4 regions of the Jeotgalibaca sp. MA1X17-3 genome follow, and region 2 is predicted to be linked to each of the others. Evidence: predicted binding sites of a transcription regulator. Region 2 holds the regulator's gene; each other region holds the start of a gene.

Region 1 (6,213 bases), 300 kb from region 2:
CTCTTACTTTGATAATCGCTTCGTCAATTTTAGCATCTTGAATATGGAAGTCTTCCATTTCAATTAGTGTATGTGTGTTTTTACGGAAAAATCCGGTAATTAACTTACCATCTTTTTGACGTACAGGAATTTGGGCTTTATTACGATATCTCCAAGGATTATCCATACCAATCGTAGGAAATACTTCTACATCTGGTAATTTACCAATGCGAGTAAGATCTTGTTTGACAATGTTTTGTTTGAAACGCAATTGTCCTTCATAACTTAAATGTTGAAGGGGCATAGTTCCGGCTCTCATTCCTAGGTGGTCTACTTCTTTTACACGATCTGGAGAAGTAATTAGTAATTTTTCTAAGCGGGCATATCCAAATGATTTACCTACTTTCATAATTTTGATAACTGCTTTTTCACCTGGTAATCCGCCGGCAACAAATAGAGGAAATCCTTCTATTTTAGCTACTGCCATTCCTTCTGATGTTAAGTCTACAAATTCTGCTTCATACGTTTCATTTTTTTCTACTGGTGCTTTTCTTTTATCTTTGCTCATATCGTTCTCCTTTTATGGGTGGTGTAATTTTTTATTTTTTGATTTTTTTGTCATGTCAATTGAGTGAGTAGTTGGACCAACACTATACCATTTTTAAAGCTTAATTCGGTAATAAAAAGTATTTTTTTTAGATAAGATAGTCATTTAATTAATTCCATCGTAAGGAAGGCTGTTATCATCTAATTCTTCTGGTCGAAGAGTCTCCATTTCTTTAATGAAAGCCACTTTATTCTTTTTAGAATCAATTGGATCGGCATATTCCGAAGTATTTCCCATTATGTAAATATGCTGTTGTAGGTTCACAAAAGTAACGGGATCGTCTCCCCCATATTCTCCATCCAAATTAATCATGAGACGTTGTCCATCCCGAGATTCTGCTTTTACATAAGAGGTTTGTTTGTATAGCACATTTGGATTATTAATATGATTTCCATTATTCAAAACAGAAGCCAAAACTTGTAGTATTTCAAAAATACTTGCTGTTTTAACTACAAACAGTGTAAATTTTCCATCTCCCAATAACATATCTGGATCAATCGTTTCAAATCCCCCAGCAGAATTGGTTAAAGCGACAATGAACATAGAGGCAATTCCATCAAATACACCATCATCATATTCAATCCGCATGTGAATCGGCTTAATACTGGGAAGCTTTTCAGCACCTTTTACTAAATAAGCAAGGTATCCAAAGATTGTCTTCAATTTGATCGGAACTTCATAACTTACATCTGATAAGTAGCCACCTGCCGCAATATTCATAAAATATACATCATTTGCTTTCCCAATATCCATCGGGATGGCATGTCCAGCTGCAATAATCTCTGCGGCCTCTAACAAATCAGAACGAGGGATTTTAAGAGCACGAGCGTAATCGTTTGTTGTCCCAGCAGGAATAATACCAACTTTAGGGCGATTTTCTAAGACAGCAATGCCATTGATCACTTCATTTACGGTACCGTCGCCCCCAGCAGCAACAATCAAATCAAAGTGATTTAGAGCCGCTCGTCTTGCCTCATCACGTGCTGAGTATGGCTTTGGAGTTGTCTCAAACGCACTTGTTTCATAGCCTGCTTTTTCTAAAATTTGAAGAATTTCCACCATGTTTCTTTTTAACTGCTCTCTTCCTGCTGTTGGATTATAGATTACTCGAGCTCTCATCTGATGATCCTCACCTTTCTTTACTACGTTTATTTATCGTTCTAAAAGGTTCATATAAAGAAGAAATACAAGCCTCTCCACTTCTTCTGTTATTAAAATCATACCATAAATAAAGTGTTTTTTTCCTAGAAGTATGTCAAGAATTTTATTATATAAAAATTGCTCGCTCTATATATTCAAGATGACATTTCTTATATTGGGTTTTTTTAATGATAAATCGTCCTGTCACGTGCTTTCATTTTTATATCCTTCCTTCCACAGAATTGTTCACTAGCTTTTTCTTTGTGTGTGGTTTAGTATATATAGTGAATAAAAAGAGCGTTTAGCACTACATATAGTGTTTCTCTTTACGATTTTAAGATAGGAGTGATAGAAGTGGCAACTGAAATTCCAACCACTTTGAAGCAAGGTTATGAAAAACTAAATAAAGATATTGAACATTTTGATCATGTCTTTCCAATTACTGAAGATATGAAAATTACTTATGATGGAGTAGCAAGACTAGTCATGCTCGATCGTTATTCCTTTAAAGATACAAAAAAAGAAACACTTTCCGAAGGTGACTTCGTTATTTTAACTGTTAAAGAGGACCCAAAATATCCTGCTAGAGGAACAGGTACCATTCTTTCTCTTGATTGGGATAAAGGTACGGCTCGCATTGAAGTTTCAGATGCGTACAAGCAAACTCTTGATACATTTGGAATGGAAGAAGAAGGAATTGTAAACCGTCCTATTATTACACTGGATAAACCTTTAGAATTATACTACGAGCAAATTGCGATGCGAAATGCACATGGTCTTGCCGAAGTTGAAATTTCTCCAGAATTACGTCAAGAGGCTTTCTTAGAATTTTATGAAGAACAAAAAGCTAAAAACTTTATTCCTGCTGGACGTGTCCTTTATGGAGCAGGGTCTGGTACGGATGTTACCTATTTCAACTGTTACGTAATGCCTTTTATTCCTGACTCACGAGGTGGTATTTCTGAACACCGTAAACAAGTCATGGAAATTATGAGTCGTGGTGGTGGTGTAGGTACAAACGGTTCTACTTTACGTCCTCGTCATGCACTAGCACGTGGAGTAAACGGCCGTTCCTCTGGATCTGTTTCTTGGTTAGATGATATTGCAAAACTAACCCACTTAGTAGAACAAGGTGGTTCACGTCGTGGAGCCCAAATGATCATGTTGACCGATTGGCATCCAGATATCGTTGAATTTATTATTTCTAAAATGCAAAACCCACGTATTTTGCGTTATATCATGGAAAACTTTGAAGATGAACAAATTCAAATGATGGCTCATGATAAATTAAAATTCACACCTTTTTCACCTAAAGAAATTAATATGTATACAGGAATTGCAAACTACAAAAACATTTCTGGAAATGGTGGTTTTGATCCTTCTGTCATTCGTGACGCTGAAATGAAATTACGTGATGGTGGGACCTATTCTGTAACAGATCCAGAATTCCTTACCGGCGCAAATATCTCAGTATGTATTACCGATGACTTTATGCAGGCTGTTAAAAATGATGAAGACTATGAGCTTCGCTTCCCTGACGTAGAAAATTATTCTCCTGAAGAGATGAAACACTACGACACAGAATGGGAAAATTGTGGAGATGTTCGTGAATGGGAAGCGCAAGGAAATGCGGTTCGTACCTATCGTACAATCAAAGCGAGCGATTTATGGAAACTAATTAATGTATGTGCTACTTATGCAGCAGAACCTGGTATTTTCTTTATCGATAACGCGAATGAAATGACGAATGCAAAAGCATACGGACAAAAAGTTGTAGCAACAAACCCTTGTGGTGAACAACCTCTTGCTCCTTATTCTGTTTGTAACTTAGCAGCTGTTAATTTAGCTGAAATGGTTAATAAAGATATGCAAATGGTAGACTTTGAAAAATTAGAGCGTACGGTTCGTATGGGTGTTCATATGCAAGACAATGTCATTGACTCTACTCCTTATTTCTTGGAAGATAACCGAAAACAAGCATTGGGTGAGCGTCGAGTTGGTTTGGGAATCATGGGATTAGCGGACATGTTGATTTATTGTGGCGTTCGTTATGGTTCTGAAGAAGGAAACCAATTAATTGATCAAGTCTTTAAGACAATCGCGGTTACGGCTTATGAACAAAGTATTGAGCTAGCTAAAACAAGAGGTAGTTTCCCATTCTTAGTAGGTGAAACTGGAAAAGAAACACAACAATTACGTGAAAAATTTGTTAACACTGGATTTATGAAAAAAATGCCCGAACACATTCGTGAAGGAGTATTGAAATATGGAATTCGTAACTCCCACTTGTTAACTGTTGCTCCAACAGGTTCAACTGGAACGATGGCCGGTGTCTCTACTGGTCTAGAACCATACTTCAGCTTTTCTTACTTCCGAAGTGGACGTCTTGGTAAATTTATTGAAGTAAAAGCAGAAATCGTTCAGGAAGTTGCCGAGCGTAATCCAAAAATGGATCTCGACAACCTACCTGACTACTTCATTACAGCTAAGAGCTTATCTCCTGAAGAGCACGTAGATGTCCAAACGACGATTCAACGTTGGATTGACAGTTCCATCTCCAAAACGGTAAATGCTCCAAAAGGCTATACCGTAGACCAAGTACAAGCGATTTATGAGCGTCTCTATGACGGCGGAGCTAAAGGCGGAACCGTTTATGTAGATGGCAGTCGTGATTCCCAAGTTCTTACTTTGAAAGCAGAAGAGAACGTGATGGATGAAGGCGAGCAAGAAGAAGAAAAAGTAAAAGTTAATAAAGATAAAACATTCCTTATTGACTCTATCATTGATTTAGAATCTACAAATGTAACGATCGGAAATGAAATTGGGAATACTTGTCCAATTTGTCGTATGGGTACAGTTGAAGATTTAGGTGGATGTAATACTTGTTCGAACTGTGGCGCACAACTAAAATGTGGCCTCTAATAAAAAATCGGAAAAAGGACCAAACAACAAATTGTTGTTTGGTCCTTTTTTTGTTTAGAATAGCTGGACACTCTCGAAATAATTCATATCTTATACTTTTTCTTTTTCTGAATCTTTTTTTCTTCTATTTTTTATTAGATAAAGTAACCCTTGGAGTAAAGAAGTAGCTCCAAAAATAAAACAAAAATTAGCAATGAATCTTAAAGTTTCAGGGAAAATAATACCCATGAATCCTATGAGAAAAAGAACTGTCCCATACAGCAAAGTAATTTGATAGTGTTGTTTTTCAGTAACTTTCACTTCATTTCCTCCTTTTTTCTATTATTATATTAACACATTTTAATTTCTTTGGGGACTTTCGTAGCATGGTTCCCTTTTTCAATATGAATATTTCACTTCATTTTATTATAAAAAGACCCCCATAAGTTAGAATAAAATCTAAACTTCTGGGGATCAGTACCACAATAATTAGTCACCTAGTCTTTTTTTTAAGATAAAATTCCATCTATAGTTTGAAGAGGCCATATAGTGATTGTATTATTTCTAGTGCCTATTTGTTTTATTTGAAATCCTTTTTCCGATTCCTCTGCTACATATCTCATAGAAAAAACTTTTTCTCCTTCATTCACAAAGAACTCTAAACTTGAATGTTCCATAAATATTTGTAGGTGATGCATCGGTTGGTCTAACTGGGCTATTCTTTTTTCAATCATCTGCGTTTTCCAATTAGTCCGAGTGATTGTAATTTCTTGTTTGACCGCATCGTAACTGAGTTCTACTTCTTTCCGGATATGTATCTGAACGTTTTCGATTTTTTTCCAATGACATTCTATTTCATTTTGCAACGTTGGAAGTTGTAAATCAATTTCTTGCCGATTTTCATATATTAATGATTCTTCCGTTCGTAATTTTTTTAGTTCTGGAAGTGGTTTTTGTATTAATTTCCCTCTAACAACTTCTAACAAACGTGGAATGGTTAGTGCATGAATATATCCATCTTTTACAGACGGGAATGTTTTCTCGACTTCTGGATCCATCAAGCCTAACCAACCATATAAAATAGTTCGATTTGTTGAATCTTGATAGGTTTGTGGTGCATAAAATTCAAAACCATAATCTACTTTTTGGAATTTTGAGCTTTGTTGTTTACATGTATCATCTTCCAATACATTTCTGATTATATATCCTGATTGATATAAATTTTCATTTGGTTGACGATCTATTTCGGATCCTTGTGGACAGTATAAGAATACTTGATCGTCTTCAAGCGTAATGAAATCCGGACATTCCCACATATATCCCATTGAAGGTAGGGTTTCACCGATATCTTTCACTAGGTTCCAATCTATTAAATTGTTTGATTGATATAATAATGCAGTACCCTTTTCTTTTAGGGTTTGTGCACCTAATACCATGTTCCATAATCCAGTTTCATCTTGCCATACTTTTGGATCACGAACATGAGCTGTGTACCCTTTTGGTTGTTCCAGAATAGGACCTTGTTTAATAAAATGGATACCATCTTCAGACGTTGCGAGACACTGATAGCTTTCTCTTTCACCTCG
Region 2 (6,213 bases):
AAAATAACTCCTAATACTTCATCTCGTACCCAAGTAGAGTTAATATCTGCTCCAATATCATCTAGCATTAATACTTCTGCTTTTTTGATAACATCTAATTTTCCAGAAACGGAATTATCCGCTATGGAAGCTTTCATCTCTTGAGTGAAAGTAGGGTAATGCATCAAGGTTGTAAGATGTCCTCGAAGAGAAAGTTCATAGGCAATCGCACCTAGTAAGTATGTTTTCCCTACTCCAAAAGGTCCATAAAGATACATTCCACGGTGATGGGCATGGGGTTGATCGGCATAGCTTTCAATAAAATCAAATGCAAAGTCTAATACCTCCATACGATCACTCGTCTTTAAAAATTTATCCATCGTAGCAGAACGAACATCTTTGGGAACGTTAATCGATTGAATACGTCCACGTAACTCTCTTTCTTTTTCTTTCTTAATGGTTTCAGCGGTCGGTCGGTAAACTACATCGATATATCCAGCATTTAAAGCTAAATGAGGCTCATATCCAGGATTTTGACCGATTTTCCCTTGTTCCAATTTATTTTTCTCATTTAAAAATTCATATAATTTTGAATAACTATTTGAAATCATTTCTTGAGATAGGAGTTCTTGATGCTCATCAAAAAATGCTTGGATGGCTGGATCTGCATGAACCGACTCAATCATCTCTTGATATTGTTTACTAATTTTGGGATCACTCATATACTTTCGAAATCCCTTTCCAACATGGTCCATCATTTATCTCCTGCCTTTCCAGCATCTCTAAACTTCTTCAAGCGTTCATTTAATTTTTCTTGTACGTCATCTGGGAGTAACTCTTCTGAATGAACAGCATTTTCTCCCGTAGCCCATTCCGGTAGTTTCTCAATTTTTCGAACTACATTTTTACCATAATAAGTGGCAGTAGAACGTTTTTCTTGTCTACGTTCTGCACTAGCTATTTTCTCTCCAACAAATTGTTTTGATTTTTCAATCGCTTGTTCCGGTAGCTCCACATTAGATTGAGTCCAATCATTAGCAATTGCCTCCGCTACCCCTTTGCTCATTGTAGGTTTTTGTTGAATCACTAACATATAATAAATCAACATATTTAAAACAGCTGGACTAATACTATGTTCATCAAGAAGAACTTTTAATAGTTTCTTTTCATTAGCCGTTACCGTTCCTTTTTTCTGATTTTTTATATCAGTAATAAATTCAATCGGACTAAATCGTTCACTCATGCTAATTAACTTGATTTCTTTTTCTGTATACCCAGATTTTTTAAGTTCTGCTTTGCGGTCAACTGATTTTGATTTAGTTTTTTCAATTTCTTTTTCAACTTTATCTTGTACTTTATGACCGGAAGACCCTTTCCTACCATAAGCTTCTGCAACTTCATTCTCTAATTCTTTTCTATCTACAATGCCGGTCTCTAAATTAGTAGCACGAAGAACAAAGGATGAGATACCCATTTCATCAATTCCATACAAGGTATGCAGCACTGTAATTGTCTTCTTCAACTCTTTTGTGAGGGCTCCTTCGCTGAAATATTCTTTTTCTAGAAGTTGTTCTAAAAAAGAAAAATCAAAGGAATTTTCTTGAATTTGAGGTACGTTCCCTTGTTGAGAGCCAATCAATTGCAGACCACTTTCTGAATGATTCTGAGAAATTTCTCCCTGTTGTTGATAAGAGTTTTCTGAAAAATCATAGACACTTAAAAATGATTTCGTAATGTCTTTCAAGTTCTTTTGATTTCTTTTTTGAATACTAAATCGTTCTTGCAAGGCCAACAACTTTCTTTCCCCCACTCGATCGAGTAATAGGAGACGTAAAAGATCATCTTCAAAGAAGTGTTTGCTACTTACGGGAGGACAAGGTTCATAGACATACTCTTTGTCTGTGCCTTCTTGCATATAGGTCTTTAAAAGACCAATTCCTTCCAAACGAACCCTCGCTTGGTAAAATTCAGGAATTCCCATTCCCAGAAGAGAAAATAATTCCGAATGTAAATGTTCTCTACTACGTGATGTGTGTTCATCTACCTCGGAAAGAAGGGTCATATAAAGGCTATACGCATGAGAACCAATAATTGGTTGGTAGAGGAACGTTATTATTTTTTTGTCTATATCAGTAATAAAACAATTTTGTTGAATTAAGAAAGAGTCTTTTGGACTCAAACTTTTCCACGGATAACTCATTTCTAACGACCCTCTTCATTCAATGGTAAATCTTTTTCATTATTTTCTTTAGGAAGTTCTTTTTCTGGTTGTTCACCATTCATTTTCTTTTCCATATTTTTTAATTCTTCTAAAAACGTTTTTCGGTCTGAGAATTGACGGTATACACTAGCAAAACGAATATAAGCAACATCATCAATCATTGCCAACTTATCCATCACATATTCTCCGATTTCCATACTAGGAATCTCATTTTCTCCTAGAGCACGAATTTCTTTTTCTACTTGGGAAACGATATCTTCTAACTGCTCCAAAGCAATTGGACGCTTTTCTGAAGAACGAATTAAGCCACGTAACAATTTTTCTCGATTAAATTCTTCACGTGTTCCATTTTTTTTGATAACGAGGAGTGGCGTTTGTTCAATTCTCTCAAAGGTCGTAAACCGATGATGACATTTTTCGCATTCTCTTCTGCGCCGAATAGAATTACTTTCTTCCACCGGACGGCTGTCTACAACTTTTGAACCGTTGTACTGGCATTTAGGACATTGCATCTTTTCGACCCCTTTCTACATGGTTTTATTAACGTTAGTATAGCATATTTCCATGCCAAAAAAGTCTATTTCCTTGCTTATTCCAGTAAGCTAGCATTTTCTTTCAGCCAAGAATCCAATTGGAGATATGTATCTTCAATACTTCCACTATTATTAATCAAAATATTGGCTTTTATTCTTTTTTCTTCTATTGGCATTTGAGTGTGGATTCGATCTTCAGCTTGTTCTAGCGTAAGTTTATCTCTATTCATCAATCTTTGGATTTGCAATTCTTTTGGCACGTACACTACCATAACTAGATCACAATCTATTTGATAGTTTGTTTCATACAATAGTGGAATATCCCAGACAATAAGTGGAATCCCTTCTTCAGTGAGTAATTTCGTTTTTGTTTGGATCCATTCTCGTATCAAAACATGTACGATCGAATTCAATATGTGTCGTTTTTCTTCTTGAGAGAAAACAAGTTCACCTAATCGTTTTCGATTTAAAGAACCATCTTCCAAAAGGATCTCTTCACCAAATGCTTCTACTATTCTTCGTAAACCTTCTGAATGCGGCTTGACAACTTCTCTTGCACCAACATCCGCATCTACAACAGGAATACCTTGTTCTGCCAGATAGTTAGCGACGGTTGATTTCCCTGTAGCAATTCCACCAGTTAATCCAAGTATAAATGTCAAAGAGGGGTCCCCTCCTTATCAATAGGAGTGTATGGTTGACATTGAGGGCAAAAATGCGTTCCTCTTTGAGCTACTTTTATTTTTTCAATTGGTGTTCCACAACGAGGACATGCTTCATTCTTTTTTCCATATACATGAAGGGATACTTGAAACTCGCCTGCTTCGCCTAGTGTATTTTTATACGTTCGTATCGTAGATCCACCTGCTTGAACGGCACGACCAATTACATCAATGATCGCATCATGTAACTGTTTGACTTCTATTTTTGTTAATGTATTTGCTGGTTTGAGTGGATTAATTCGTGCTTCAAAAAGGGATTCATCTGCATAAATATTACCAACTCCCGCAACAACTTGTTGATCTAAAATGGCCGCTTTGATCGTTCGTCTAGTTTTAGACAGGGTCTGTTGAAAATCACTTGTACAAAATCTTTCTGGTGTTGGTTCTGGCCCTAGTTTTCTAATAGGTTCGTATTCGTCTTGCTTGTCAATTGGAACTAATGTAAAGCGACCAAACTTGCGGACATCCAAGTAACGTAAATCTCTTCCATCTGTAAGGTGAAAAACAACATGCGTATGCTTTTTATATTCCTCTTTCCTACTCGTAACTTCATATTTCCCTTCCATCCGTAGATGAGAAATCATAGCCCAATGATCTAACAAAAAGATTAAATATTTTCCTCTTCGTTCAATCGTATGAATCTTTTCGCCCTTTAATTTCTCTGCAAATTTTTGTGATGAAAATGGTGGAGTAATCATTCGACTCCAAAAAACATCAACGTGTTCTATAGTAGACCCTGCCACTAATGTGTTCAACCCTCGTCTTACCGTTTCAACCTCTGGTAATTCTGGCATCCTTTCTCCCCCTTTACTCGGTTCAGAATAAAGAGAAGGAAGCAGGAACGTATTTGATGTTCCCATTCTTCCTCCTCTTTTTTTATTCTATTATGCTTCGTACCAACTATCTCCGTATCCACTTTCTACAATCAAAGGTACTGTTAAGGAAACAGCTTGTTCCATTACTTCAGGAACTAATTTTTCCAAAATAGGGATTTCTTCTGCGGGACATTCGAATATTAGTTCATCGTGTACTTGTAAAAGCATATTTGCTTGTAGATTTTTTTCTTTTAAAACTTCTTGCATACGAATCATTGCTACTTTAATGACATCCGCTGCGGAACCTTGTATAGGTGAATTGATAGCAGTACGTTCTGCAAAGGAACGCAAATTAAAATTACTACTATTAATATCTGGTAAATATCGCCGACGATGGAATAACGTTTCAACAAATCCAGTTTCCTTTGCTTCCTTAACGATAGATTCCATATACCTTTTAATTCCTGGGTATTTTTCAAAATAACGATCGATAAATTCCTGAGCTTTTTTACGTGTAATTCCTAAGTTTTGAGAAAGTCCATAGTCACTAATTCCATAAACAATTCCAAAGTTTACTGCTTTTGCCTGACGACGCACATTTGCGGTAACTTCTTCTGGATCACTAATTCCAAAAACTCTCATAGCGGTAGAACTATGAATGTCTTGTCCTTCAATAAAAGCTTCTTTCATGTGGTCATCTTCTGAAATATGCGCTAAAATTCTTAATTCAATCTGAGAATAGTCAGAAGCAAATATTTTCCAGCCCTCTTTTTGAGCAACAAAAGCTTGACGAATCTTTCTTCCTTCTTCCATTCGAATCGGAATGTTTTGTAGATTCGGTTCTGTTGAACTTAGTCGTCCTGTTTGGGTTAGCGTTTGAACATACATCGTATGAATTTTACCCGTTTCTGGTTTGATGCACTTCAATAAACCTTCTACATACGTTGATTGAAGTTTTGCTAACTGACGATAATCTAAAATCATTTGAGCAATAGGTGCTTCACTGCTAAGTTTTTCTAGAACGTCAACGGCTGTTGAAAAGCCGGTCTTTGTTTTTTTAATCGGCTTTAGTCCCATTTTTTCAAATAAAATGACACTTAGTTGTTTAGGTGAATTTACATTGAACTCTTCTCCTGCTTCGATATGGATGTTTTTTTCCATTTCTAACAGTCGTTCTGAGAATTCTTCTTTCATAATTTCTAAACGTTCTGGCTCTACTTTGATTCCCGTAATCTCCATGTTTGCTAGCACTAGGGCCAAAGGAAGTTCCATGTCAAAGTATAAATCTTGTTGATTATTTTCTTTTAATTCATCAATTAGTTTTTGATTTAGTTCTAGAATTGCTTTTGCTTTACGAGCTACGTGCTTAAACAAAACTTCTTGTTCAGAAGGAACAGCTTTCTTTGCTCCTTTTCCATAAATGACTTCATCAACAGATACATCAAAATATCCATGTTCTTGTGCCACTAAAGCCAAGTCACGACCACTGTCATTCGTATTAATCGTATAAGAAGCAAGTAACGTATCAAACTCAATCCCTGAAATTTCTATTCCGGCATAATGCAACATTACAATCGTTCGTTTTGCATCATATACCATTTTTTTCTTAGTTTGATCTTCAGCCCACTCTTTGAACGCTTGACTTTGGAAAACTACATCTGGTTCGGCTACATAAAGATGTTCTTTGTCTCCCCAACTAATCCCCACGATGGTTCCATAATGGTAATTGTTTTCCAACATTTCTACGTATAGAGACATTTCATCACTAAAATGTTCTGGAGTAATGGTATCTACTTTTGTGTACGTAATTTCATTAAATTCTTCCGATAAATCATCCTCACTAAGATCCAAATCTTGTAAAAAGGTACGGAAATTCATTTCACGATAAAAAGAAACTAATTTTTCAGTATCTCTTTCTTCCAAGGCTAATGAATCCAAGGTTG
Region 3 (6,213 bases), 660 kb from region 2:
ATGAAAAAGCAGTAGAATTCTATTCTAAAATGTTTGATGAACTTTTGAAAAATAATATTGAACCAATTGTCAATTTGTATCATTTTGATATGCCTTTGCACATGCAAAATAAAGGCGGTTGGGAAAGTAAGGAAGTTGTTGAGGCTTTTGTATTTTATGCTAAAACGGCTTTTGATTTGTTTGGTGATCAGATTAAAAAGTGGACAACGTTTAACGAACCAATTGTTCCTGTAGAAATGGGATACTTGAATCACTACCATTATCCTTGTATCGTTGATATGAAAAGAGCGGTTAAAGTTGCTTACAATTCAATGGTAGCAAGTGCTAAAGTGATTCAATGTTACCATCAAATGGAAATGGATGGAGAAATTGGAATTATTTTAAATTTAACACCTTCCTATCCTCGCAGTGAATCAGAAGGAGATAAGAAAGCAGCAAGTATTGCAGATTTATTTTTTAATAGAAGTTTCTTAGATCCATCTGTTAAAGGTATCTATCCTGCTGAATTGATTGAGCTACTTAAACAATATGACTTGCTTCCTGAAATAGACAAGCAAGATCTTACTTTAATAGAAGAAAATACAGTTGACTTCTTAGGGGTCAATTATTATCAACCAAGACGATTTAAAGAACGGGAAATGCCATATGAATCTGAAAAAGTTTTACCTGAAATGTTTTTTGAATCTTATATTTAGCTAGAGCGTCGTATGAACCCTTATCGAGGATGGGAGATATATGAAAAAGGTATATACGATATTGCAATTAATATAAAAGATAATTATGGCAATATCCCTTGGTATGTAGCTGAAAATGGTATGGGAGTTGAAAATGAAGAGCGTTTTTCAGATGAAAACGGAATGATTCAAGATGATTATCGTATTGAATTTTATAAAGAACATTTAAAATGGCTTCATAAAGGAATTAGTGAAGGATCAAATTGTTTTGGTTATCATGTATGGACGTTTATGGATAATTGGTCATGGCTTAATGCATATAAAAATCGTTATGGTCTTTATCGTGTCAATATTGAAACTCAAGAGCGCACACTTAAAAAAAGTGGTTATTGGTTTGGGAATGTAGCTAAAAATAATGGCTTTTAACTTTTTTAAAAAAATGAATCATATTTTAGGAGATGCATAAGATGGGAAATATTCTAGCTTTTGATTTTGGAGGGACTCATGTAAAAAGTGGTCTAGTGAATACACAAGGGCATATCTTTGAAAAACATCTTATCAAGACTCCAGATTCATTAGAAAATTTATTGAGCTATATTAAAAAACGAGTTATGAAATATATGGATTATGATATCATAGGTATTGCGATTAGTGCACCAGGAGCAGTTTCAGATAAAGGGTATATTTCCGGAGCAAGTGCAATCCCGTATATACATGGTCCTAATATAAAAAAAGCTATAGAACAAGCAACAAGTATTAGAACAGAAATAGAAAATGATGCAAATTCTGCAGCACTAGCAGAAATATGGCAAGGTGCTGCTAAAGGGAAAAGAGATGTAGCTACCGTCGTTATTGGGACGGGTATAGGTGGTGCATTGATTAAAGAAGGTACGATTCATATAGGGAATACACTTCATGGTGGAGAGTTTGGATACATGATTCTTAATCCTTGTAATCTAGGTAGTCATATGAATACATTTAGCGAGCTTGCTTCAACTTATTCTATTATAAAGCGAGTTGCTACTATAAAAGAGTTAGAACCATCACTACTTACAGGAGAAATGATTTTTGATTCTGCTGAAAAAGGGGATGAGATTTGTAAACAGGCTATATCTGAATTTTTTAGAATGCTTGCTATTGGAGTTTACAATATTCAGTATATGTATGATCCTGAGCTAATCTTAATTGGTGGAGGGATTAGTCAACGAGATGATTTAATTCCACAGTTAAGAAAAGAAATAAATGATATCCTTGAAATAGTGGAAGTAGCAACAATTGTACCAAAGATTGAAAGATGTACGTTTCAATCAGATGCAAATTTGATAGGTTCTGTTTATCATTTTTTACAAAAAAATAATTAGCTTAAAATCTATAGTGTATGAGTAACGTTGATTACATTTATTAAATCTAAAGTAACATTGAGTGCAGCTTTTGTATTAAAATAATGAAATGTAAAATAAAGTATACGTCATATTAGTATATATTTAAGCCGTTTTTTTAGAATAGAGAAATCTATTCTTTTTTTATGAAAACAGTTAATGAGATTTCTACTTTTCTTTCCTTTATAATAAAGGAAAGATTTAATAGGGAGCTGTATTCGAATGGAAATCACACAAATCGTTTCAGAACATAAAGATTATTTTAATCAAAACCAAACGAAATCATATGAATTTAGAGTAGAACAGTTAGAAAAATTATATCAAGCCATTCAAACATATTCACCTCAAATTATAGATGCTTTGTACCAAGATTTGCATAAAAGTGAAGTAGAGTCTTATTCTTCAGAAATTGGTTACGTTTTAGGTAATATACGAGAAACAAAGAAGAAACTAAAAAAATGGATGAAACCTCAAAAAGCAAAGAATCCTATTTTTTTATTTGGTTCGAAGAGTTATATTTTATCTGAGCCATACGGGGTAATGTTGATTATTGGGCCTTTTAATTATCCGTTCCAATTAGTAATTGAACCATTAATAGGTGCGATTGCTGCGGGGAATACAGTAATCATCAAACCTTCTGAATTAACTCCAACGGTATCAAGAGTGGTTAAAAAAATGGTAGAGGACACCTTCGAAAGCAACTACATAAAAGTAGTGGAAGGGGCAGTTGAGGTAACGACCGAGTTGTTAGCACAACCAATGGATTATATTTTCTTTACGGGAAGTCCTCGTATAGGAAAAGTAGTGATGAAAGCTGCGGCAGAAAACTTAACACCGGTTACCTTGGAATTAGGTGGAAAAAGTCCAGCGATTGTTACAAAGCAATCTGACTTAAATCAAACAGCAAAAACAATTGTCTGGGGAAAGTATTTAAATGCCGGTCAAACCTGTGTAGCACCTGATTATGTATTAGTGGATGAAAATGTAAAAGATGAGTTTCTTTCACTTTTAATTCACCATATCAAAGAGTTTTATGGAGAAAAGCCCCAAGATAGTCCTGATTACGGACGGATGGCAACTAAAAACTACGCAAGTCGAATGAACTCTTTACTGAAAAAAACAACAGGGACTCTTGCACTTGGTGGAGAAGTAGAAGAAGAAACGAAGTATGTAGCTCCAACGATTGTCGATCAAGTTAAGTGGGATGACGCACTGATGTCTGAAGAAATATTTGGTCCACTGTTACCTATTTTAACGTATGAATCTGATCTATTTACTGAGCAAGTAATCGAACCGATTAAGTCTAGAGAAAAACCTCTAGCTTTGTATTTGTTTACAGAAGAAGAACAAATAAAGGAAAAAGTACTGTCCGAACTTTCTTTTGGTGGTGGGGTGGTAAATGATACAATTCTTCATTTGACTAATTCCAGTCTGCCATTTGGAGGGGTAGGTCAATCAGGGATAGGGAATTATCACGGAAAAGATAGTTTTATCCAATTTACTCATCAAAAATCAATCGTTGAAAAAAGTAAATGGATTAAATTAGATATGCTCTATCCTCCTTATACAACTAAAAGCTTGAATTTGATTAAGAAATTTATGAAGTAAAAAAATATCTTAAAAAAGAGTATTTCGATATATAATAATTAACTTCTAAGAAAAGGTTTGAATTTTATAAAGTCGACTGTTTTCTAATGTAATTTTCATCCAAATACGATACACTAGGGATACCTCATTTAAAAGGAGTGGATGAATAGATGCAAACAGTATACACGAATTATTGGGTAAGTCGCATTGGTGACGTACGCAAAGAACACGGTAGCTACAAAAGCGAAGAAGAAGCGATTGAAGGAATTAAAGCTTGGTGGGACCTACATGGAGAAAAACATTCTGATGTAGAATATATACGTACAAATACCGGGGCACTAGAACTGATCTACGAAGATGAGAAATCCTTTTACCGTATTGAAAAAAGAGAAATAGAAGGCAAGTTGCCAACGAGAAGTTACCAATTAAAAAAACCTGGAGAAATAGAAGTGCTCCGATTCAAACTAATTCTAGATGAAGAATCTTGTGTGTTTGATGAGCTAGCTGAACCATTTCGTGATCGATTGATTGTTGCAATGGCAGACAGTAAAAAAGCTCGCGATTTTGTTTACGATCGAAAAGGTCGTCCGATTCGAAAAATTAGCTAAATAAGTATGCAGCTATGGCTTCCTTAAAAGGAGGAATCCTTTCTTATGAAGAAGAAAATTATATTATCACTTCTAGTAATAGTAGGACTTTTATCATATGGATTCTACTGGGCATTTTTTGATATGAACCGACTGCCAGAAGGTGAATTAATAGCTGATGTTTCATCACCAAAAGAGACTTATACAATAAAGGCTTATCTTACAAATGGCGGAGCGACAACCTCGTATGCAATTAGAGGAGAGCTACATTTTAATGATTCTAATAAAAAAGCTAAAAATATTTATTGGAATAATCGAGAAGAAGAAGTAGAAATTGAATGGATGGATGATGATACCGTTCGAATTAATGGAATCGAATTAGAAGTAGAAGATGAAAAATTTGATTTCAGAAGAGAGTGAATATCTAACCCATTTTATTGAAGAAGATACCTGCGGGTGTCTTTTTTTGTTATCCTCCAAAAAATTAGTAAAATACTTTTTTAAGGTTGTATCAGAACTAATTTTGTAATACAATATATAGTGATAAAAGCATAGTTTGGTACTATATGTTGTATGTTTTGGATTTTGGATGATTTTTAAATCAAGCGAATCTTCCTACATATAATAAAAAAATGAAAAGGGAAGGGACGAGATGAGCGTGATTGTAATGGCTGGAATGATTGGGGCTGGAAAAAGCTCTTATACAGAAATGATTTCAAGACGATTAGGAACAGAGGCATTCTATGAAAGTGTGGAGTACAATCCAGTACTAGATAAATTTTATGAGAATCCAAAGCAATGGGCCTTTAGTTTGCAAATATTTTTCCTGAACGCTCGATTCAAAAGTATAAAAGATGCACTGAGTGATGACAATAATGTATTGGATCGTTCTATTTATGAAGACGAGTTATTTACACGTATTAATCACTTGCAAGGAAATATTTCAAGCATAGAAATGGATATTTATAATGATCTCTTAGCGAATATGATGGAAGAATTGAAAGGAACTCCGAAGAAGAGTCCAGATTTATTAGTTTACCTTCATGGATCTTTTGAAAAAATCTTAGCTCATATTGAAAAAAGAGGAAGAGATTTTGAAAAAGTAGAAGTAGGAGATGATCGTTATAACTACTTCAAGTTGTTATGGACAGAGTACCAAAATTGGTATGAATCGTATGATCACTCACCAAAAATTGCCATTTCTATCGATGAATTTGATATTGTAGAATTTCCAGAACAAGAAGATGTGGTTATGAATATAATTGAAAAAGCATTAGAAGATATTCGAATCCCTCTACATGTATAAGAAATGGACATCCTATAAAGGGTGTCTTTTTTTATCGTTTTTTCGGTAAAGCATTTAAGTACAAATTGCTTTTTTCATAAAAAAGAGCTATATTATAAGTAAGTGAATAAGTACACAAATAAAAAATGTTTTAATGTTTTTCAGTGAACCACACATTTAATGAGGAGGAATAACATGGAAAAAGTGTTTGTAAGTCCGTCTAGATATGTGCAAGGGAAAGGTGTTCTCAAATCAGGAGTACCCTATATTAAAAAATTAGGGAAGACTGCATTGTTACTATGTGATGATGTTGTTTGGGACATTGCTGGTGAAACGTTTCAAGGATATATGCAAGAAGAGTCGATGAATGTAACGCGAGTGCCATTTAATGGGGAAGCATCAACAGCAGAGATTGATCGTGTGAGTGAAATTGGAACAAATCAAACAGTTGATGTTGTGATTGGACTTGGTGGCGGAAAAACGATTGATGCTGCCAAAGCTATTAGTGATCAGTTAGAGATTCCAGTTGTAATCGTTCCAACTATTGCTTCTACTGATGCACCTACATCTGCACTTTCTGTTATTTATACAGAAGAGGGAGCCTTCGAGAAGTATCTATTCTACAAATCAAATCCAGAATTAGTATTAGTGGATACGGAAGTAATTAGTAAAGCACCTCCGCGTTTATTAGCTTCAGGGAT
Region 4 (6,213 bases), 800 kb from region 2:
ATCTTCTGTCCATCCAATATCATCATACAAGTAATGTGTATAATCTGATTCATTTTGAAACAAGGTAAACATCAGCTCATAAACCCAATCTTTTAAAACAGATTGCTCTTCTTCTGGCAATTGGTTATATCCAATTTGAAATTTATATCCGATGTACGTACCATGTACAGATTCATCTCGTAAAATTAATTTAATAATTTCTGCGACATTTGTTAGTTTGCTGTTTCCTAAGTAATACAGAGGTGCATAGAAACCAGAATAAAATAAAAATGATTCTAGAAAGACACTAGCTGCTTTTCGTTGAAGATCAGTACCATTTTGATAGACATCCAAAATCATTTGAGCTTTCTTTTGTAACATTGGATTTTCTGCTGTCCAAGTAAAGATATCGTCAATTTCTTTTTTTGTGTTTAATGTACTAAAAATTGCACTATAGCTTTTAGCGTGCATGGATTCCATGAATTGTATATTGTTGTAAACCGCTTCTTCATGTTGCGTTCGGATGGCTCGTTTTAGTGAGTCTACACCATCTTCAGACTGGAGAGTATCCAGGAGGGTTAGTCCTCCGAATACCTTTGCCATCATATCTTTCTCTGCTGCAGAAAGTTTTGCCCAGTCTTGTAAGTCATTTGAAATAGGAATGCGAGTATCCGTCCAAAATTGCTCTACTAATTTTTCCCAAGTTAATTTATCAACTACATCTTCAATCTGATTCCAGTTAATTGCTTTATATTGTTGTTTTTCCATAGATGACATACTCCTTCTTACTATGACTCTTTCAAAATTTTACTAGATCGTACAACTTTCACATGAATTTGAACCGATTTCTTCTTCATCTTCGGTAAAGGTACGTACATAATAAATAGATTTGACTCCTTTTTTCCATGCGTAATGCCTTAGAATATTCAAATCACGAGTGGTTTGTTTTGTAGTTCGTCCTTCCTTCCAATCGTAAAGACCTTCTGGAATTTCTGAACGGAGGAATAAAGTTAAGCTCATTCCTTGGTCCACATGCTTTTGAGCTGCTGCATACACATCGATTACCTTGCGCATGTCCATGTCATAGGCAGATTGATAATACGGTAAAGTTTCATTTGATAAATAAGGAGCTGGATAATATGTTTTCCCAGTCTTTTTCTCTTGTCTTTCCTCAATCAAACGAGTGATTGGGTGAATACTTGCGGATGTTTCATTTACATAGCTGATAGACCCTGTTGGAGCTACAGCAAGACGATTTTGGTGATACAAGCCATGTTGCTGTATCGACTCTTTCAGCGCTACCCAGTCAGACGCAGTAGGTACTTCAATCGATTGGAATAAAGCTTCTACTTCTGGATGCTCAAATCTTAATTCGTTTTCTATATACCCATCAAAGTATGATCCATTTGCATAGTCAGACTCTTCAAAACGGTAGAACGTTTCTTTTCGTTCTTTGGCCATTTGATTGCTTGCTTGAAGTGTATAATAATTCAAAAGCATAAAGTATTTATCTGTAAATTCAATTGATTCAGGAGATCCGTACTGCATTTCTTGAAGAGCAAGGAACGTATGTAAACCCATAGCACCCAACCCAATAGTATGATATTGATCATTACCGTTGCGAATGGTTGGAACGGCATCGATACTAGACTGATCGGTTACAAATGTCAGAGCTCGTACCATTGTATCGATAGATTTTCCAAAGTCTATTGATTGCATCAATTGAACAATATTTGTAGAGCCAAGATTACAGCTAATATCGGTTCCCAATATTTCATATGTTTGATCATCTTTTATAACAGAGGGTTCTTGGATTTGTAGAATCTCACTACATAAATTACTCATCGTGATAGTTCCATCTATTGGATTCTCACGATTCGCTGTATCAATATTAATAATATACGGATAACCTGATTCTTGTTGCAACTTAGAAATTTCATTTTCTATTTCACGAGCATTTACTTTTGTTTTACGGATTTCATCATTATTAATCATAGAATCATATTCTTTACTTATATCTACATATGCAAATGGTTTACCATAAATCCGTTCCACATCGTATGGACTAAACAAGTACATATCTTTATTCTCTGCAGCTAATTCATAAAATTTATCTGGAACAACTAGACCTAGAGAAAGTGTTTTTACACGAACTTTTTCATCTGCATTTTCTTTCTTAGTAGATAAGAAGGATAAAACATCTAGATGGAAAACATTTAAGTAGACCGCTCCAGCACCGTTCCGTTGACCTAGTTGGTTGGAGTAACTGAAACTATCTTCCAATAACTTCATTACAGGTAACACTCCACTAGAGGCGTTCTCAATTTTTTTAATTGGGTCACCTGCAGCACGTAAATTACTAAGATTTACACCTACTCCTCCCCCGATACGAGATAGTTGCAACGCACTATTAATGGTACGTCCAATGCTATTCATATCATCCGTTGCTTGTATCAAGAAGCAAGAAACGAATTCTCCTCTTCTCTTACGTCCGGCATTTAAAAAAGTTGGAGTAGCTGGTTGGTAACGTTGGTGAATCATTTCATCTGCTATATTCCAAGCTAATTTTTGGTCACCATTTGCTAGGTAAAGAGCATTGAATAATATTCTTTCTTCATAGTTTTCTAAATAATATTCTCCATCATTAGTGCGCATAGCGTACTGCGTGTAAAATTTATATGCTCCCATAAAAGATCGGAAACGAAATTTTTCATTTTTTAAAAAATTTGCCAAATCATTTATGAATGTTCTAGGATATTTAGCTACAAACTCTTCTTCAATAAAATTTTCTGCAATCAAATAGTCCAATTTTTCATCTAAAGAATCAAATAAAACAGTATGAGGAATCACATGTTCTTTGAAGAAAGCTTTCACAGCTTCCTTATCTTTATGTAAAGGAATTGTTTGATTAACAGGACGATTTACTTCATTATTTAGTTTAAAATAAGTAATTTCATTAGGTTGTGTTTTAGGAAGTGTAATTGTCAATTTGATCGACCGCTTTCTTTATTAAGTTAACGTCTTCTTCATTTCCTTGGAATTCAAATGAATGTAAGAAGGGAACGTTGTAGTCATGAGCCAAATCTTTGGCTGTAAAAACAAAAAGTTTACCGAAATTTAGATTTCCTCCACCCGCTACACCTTTCAAAAAGTGCTGATTATTAGCGGTTTCTATGAAGTCATTCAAAATCTCGGTAACTTCTTTATCATAGGTAGGTGTCACAATGATATAAGGCTCCTCTACTACCTGAAACGGGTTGGCAGCAGAAAGTTCGAGTGAATCCATATTCAGCTTTTTAACAAATTTACGCGTTTGACCCGTTAAGCTAATAAAAACGATTTTCATGCCAATTGATCCAACAAATCGGGACGGAAGCCATTAAATGCTGCCATACCTTCTGCAAGGATTACAGGTAGAGACTGAAATCCTAATTTTCGAACTTCTTCTAAAGCTTCTTCAGATTCCATAATATCCTTTACTTCATAGACTAAACCTTTTTGATCTAAATATTTTTTAGTAAAGTTACATTGCATGCATGCCGGTTTTGAATAGACTGTAATCATTTGTTCTGCCATATCAATTCTCCTTTTTTCTGTCTGTTTGTTTTATAGTCCTATTTTACAAGAGAAATATATATAAGCAACTAAAAACACCATATATGTGCCTGGAAATATAAATAACACTATATGTTGTGTTCAGTTGGATTGGACCACATCCCACTTTTAAATCAAAGTTTGTAATATATTGTCAACTTTAATTCGTTTCGATGGTAGTTGTCTCTTCTTTTTTTGTATGGCATAATGATGAGGTGTATTTTTTTAGAGAGATTCTAAAGGGGGGCAATTATGCTCAAGCGTTTTTTTTATTACTATAAACCATATAAAAAATTATTCATGTTGGACTTTACTTGTGCCGTTATTGCCGCAGTTTTAGAATTAGCCTTTCCTGTAGCTGTTAAAGAAGTAATTGATACGATTTTACCTGTTGGTAATTGGAATTTAATTATTTTTGCATCCATAGCACTTTTTTCTTTGTATGCATTAAACACTGTTTTTCAATTTATCGTAACCTATTTTGGACACATGTTAGGCGTAAACATTGAAACCGATATGCGTCAGGAATTATTTACACATATGCAAAAACAACCTTTTAGTTATTACGATAACAATAAAACTGGAAAATTAATGACTCGGTTGACTACAGATTTATTTGAAATCTCTGAAGTAGCTCATCATGGTCCTGAAGATATTTTCATTACCATTATTACCTTACTAGGTGCTTTTGCTTTAATGACAACCGTACATGTGAAATTAGCAATCGCAACTGTCTGTATGGTTCCATTTATTATATTTGCTATTTCTTTCTTCAATAAAAGAATGACGAAAGTAAATACTAAAATATTTGAAAGCTTAGGAGAATTCAATGCTGGAATTGAAGCATCTGTTAGTGGGATCCGTGTTGTTCAAGCTTTTGCAAATGAAGAACATGAAGCGGAACGTTTTAAAAATTTAAACCAATTCTACCGAAAATCGAAGCTATTATTTTATAAGATGATGGGGTTTAGCTCTTCTTACAATTACTTTATGATTCGTTTAATGAATTTATTTGCACTTTTCTTTGGTTCGTACTATACAATCCGCGGAGAATTAACCAATGGAGATTTTGTTGGTTTTATTCTATTAGTAAATATTTTTGTACGGCCGATTGAAAAAGTGAATAATATGATTGAAATGTATCCAAAGGGAATTGCTGGTTTCCGACGTTTTACTGAAGAAATGGATCGTACCCCTTCTATCCAAAATAAAGCCAATGCAAGACATGTACAAGATCTAAAAGGGGATATTGAATATAAGGATGTCTCTTTCTGGTATGAAGAGTCTGAGCCAGTCTTAGATGGGATCAATCTATCTGTCCATGCTGGAGAAACGATTGCCTTTGTTGGCCCAAGTGGCGCGGGAAAAACAACTCTTTGTAATCTATTACCTCGTTTTTATGAAATCAAAAGTGGTCAAATTACTATTGATGGTATGGATATTCAAGATATGAAATTGGAATCTCTACGAAATGAAATTGGAGTAGTCCAACAAGATGTTTACTTGTTCCCAGGAACTATTCGAGAAAACATTTTGTATGGAAGATTAGATGCTACAGAAGAAGAGGTAGTCGCCGCTGCAAAAATGGCTAATTTGGATCACGTTATTTCAGCAATGCCTAAAGGGTTTGATACGATCATCGGAGAACGTGGAGTTAAATTGTCTGGAGGACAAAAGCAACGTTTGTCTATTGCCCGTATGTTCTTAAAAAATCCTCCCATTCTAATTTTAGATGAAGCTACATCTGCATTAGATACTGAAACAGAACAAGTTATTCAAGAGTCCCTACACACGTTAGCTGCTGGTAGAACGACATTCATCATTGCGCACCGTCTCGCTACTATCAAACATGCAACCCGTATTGTTGTTGTCGATGAGAACGGCGTTTCAGAACAAGGAACACATACTGAATTAATGAAAAATGAAGGTACCTATAAACGACTCTATGAAGCCCAGTTCTTACAATAATCAAAAATATCCTAGGATTATATTCCTAGGATATTTTTTTATAAAATTTAATTTTAAGTTTTTGAATATGCTAAAATTTTGCTTTATTCACATACTTAAAGTAAGCTTAATCTATATAGGATAGGCAGGTTTTCTTACGGTTTTAAATTATAGGAGGGAATAACTATGTTAAAGATTGGAATTATTACTGGAAGTACTCGTCCGAATCGTAAAAGTTTAAAAGTTGCCCACACACTTAAAAAGTGGGCTGACAAACGAGGAGATGCTGAATACGAAGTAGTAGATATCGCTGATTATAATCTTCCCATGTACAATGAACCTGTTTCTGCTGGTGCCAGTCAAGATTATGTAACTCCTGAAGCCAAACCTTGGTCCGAAAAAATTGCTTCTCTAGATGGTTTTGTCTTTATTGTTCCAGAATATAACCACGGAATTACTTCCGCCCTAAAAAATGCAATTGATTATCTTTATCCTGAATTCAATGACAAGGCTGCAGCAATCGTTAGTTATGGTTCCTCAGGTGGTGTTCGTGCTGCAGAAGCTTTACGAACGGTTCTTGCTGAGTTACAAATAGCTTCGGTTCGAACGCACATAGCAATGTCTATTTTTACTGACTTCAATGCTGAAAATGAGTTTACGCCTGCTACTTTACATGAAGACACATTCAAAAAT

Evidence for each region. The regulator NrdR, encoded in region 2, represses ribonucleotide reductase genes. The targets are predictions, from matches to a motif close to ACACNATATATNGTGT.
Region 1: a site for NrdR is predicted at 2,031-2,046, ahead of LZ578_RS10695 (vitamin B12-dependent ribonucleotide reductase). Genes of this name have one in related genera too.
Region 3: a site for NrdR is predicted at 4,756-4,771, ahead of LZ578_RS05895 (deoxynucleoside kinase). Genes of this name have one in related genera too.
Region 4: a site for NrdR is predicted at 3,660-3,675, ahead of nrdH (glutaredoxin-like protein NrdH). Genes of this name have one in related genera too.

Annotation. Positions count from the first base shown of each region.
Region 1 covers NZ_CP090983.1:2,139,649-2,145,861, forward strand. Annotated here, with positions in the region: gene rlmD (23S rRNA (uracil(1939)-C(5))-methyltransferase RlmD) at 1-547, opposite strand, end outside; gene LZ578_RS10690 (diacylglycerol kinase) at 692-1,705, opposite strand; gene LZ578_RS10695 (vitamin B12-dependent ribonucleotide reductase) at 2,081-4,648, shown strand; gene LZ578_RS10700 (hypothetical protein) at 4,739-4,948, opposite strand; gene LZ578_RS10705 (sucrose-6-phosphate hydrolase) at 5,137-6,213, opposite strand, start outside.
Region 2 covers NZ_CP090983.1:1,844,032-1,850,244, forward strand. Annotated here, with positions in the region: gene dnaI (primosomal protein DnaI) at 1-734, opposite strand, end outside; gene LZ578_RS09260 (replication initiation and membrane attachment family protein) at 734-2,179, opposite strand; gene nrdR (transcriptional regulator NrdR) at 2,182-2,712, opposite strand; gene coaE (dephospho-CoA kinase) at 2,790-3,395, opposite strand; gene mutM (DNA-formamidopyrimidine glycosylase) at 3,392-4,249, opposite strand; gene polA (DNA polymerase I) at 4,340-6,213, opposite strand, start outside.
Region 3 covers NZ_CP090983.1:1,181,117-1,187,329, forward strand. Annotated here, with positions in the region: partial or broken gene LZ578_RS05870 (glycoside hydrolase family 1 protein) at 1-1,100, shown strand, start outside; gene LZ578_RS05875 (ROK family protein) at 1,142-2,035, shown strand; gene LZ578_RS05880 (aldehyde dehydrogenase) at 2,276-3,661, shown strand; gene LZ578_RS05885 (hypothetical protein) at 3,811-4,248, shown strand; gene LZ578_RS05890 (DUF5412 domain-containing protein) at 4,294-4,647, shown strand; gene LZ578_RS05895 (deoxynucleoside kinase) at 4,880-5,533, shown strand; gene LZ578_RS05900 (glycerol dehydrogenase) at 5,708-6,213, shown strand, end outside.
Region 4 covers NZ_CP090983.1:243,983-250,195, reverse strand. Annotated here, with positions in the region: gene nrdF (class 1b ribonucleoside-diphosphate reductase subunit beta) at 1-747, opposite strand, end outside; gene nrdE (class 1b ribonucleoside-diphosphate reductase subunit alpha) at 790-2,961, opposite strand; gene nrdI (class Ib ribonucleoside-diphosphate reductase assembly flavoprotein NrdI) at 2,948-3,325, opposite strand; gene nrdH (glutaredoxin-like protein NrdH) at 3,322-3,555, opposite strand; gene LZ578_RS01240 (ABC transporter ATP-binding protein) at 3,826-5,541, shown strand; gene LZ578_RS01235 (NADPH-dependent FMN reductase) at 5,707-6,213, shown strand, end outside.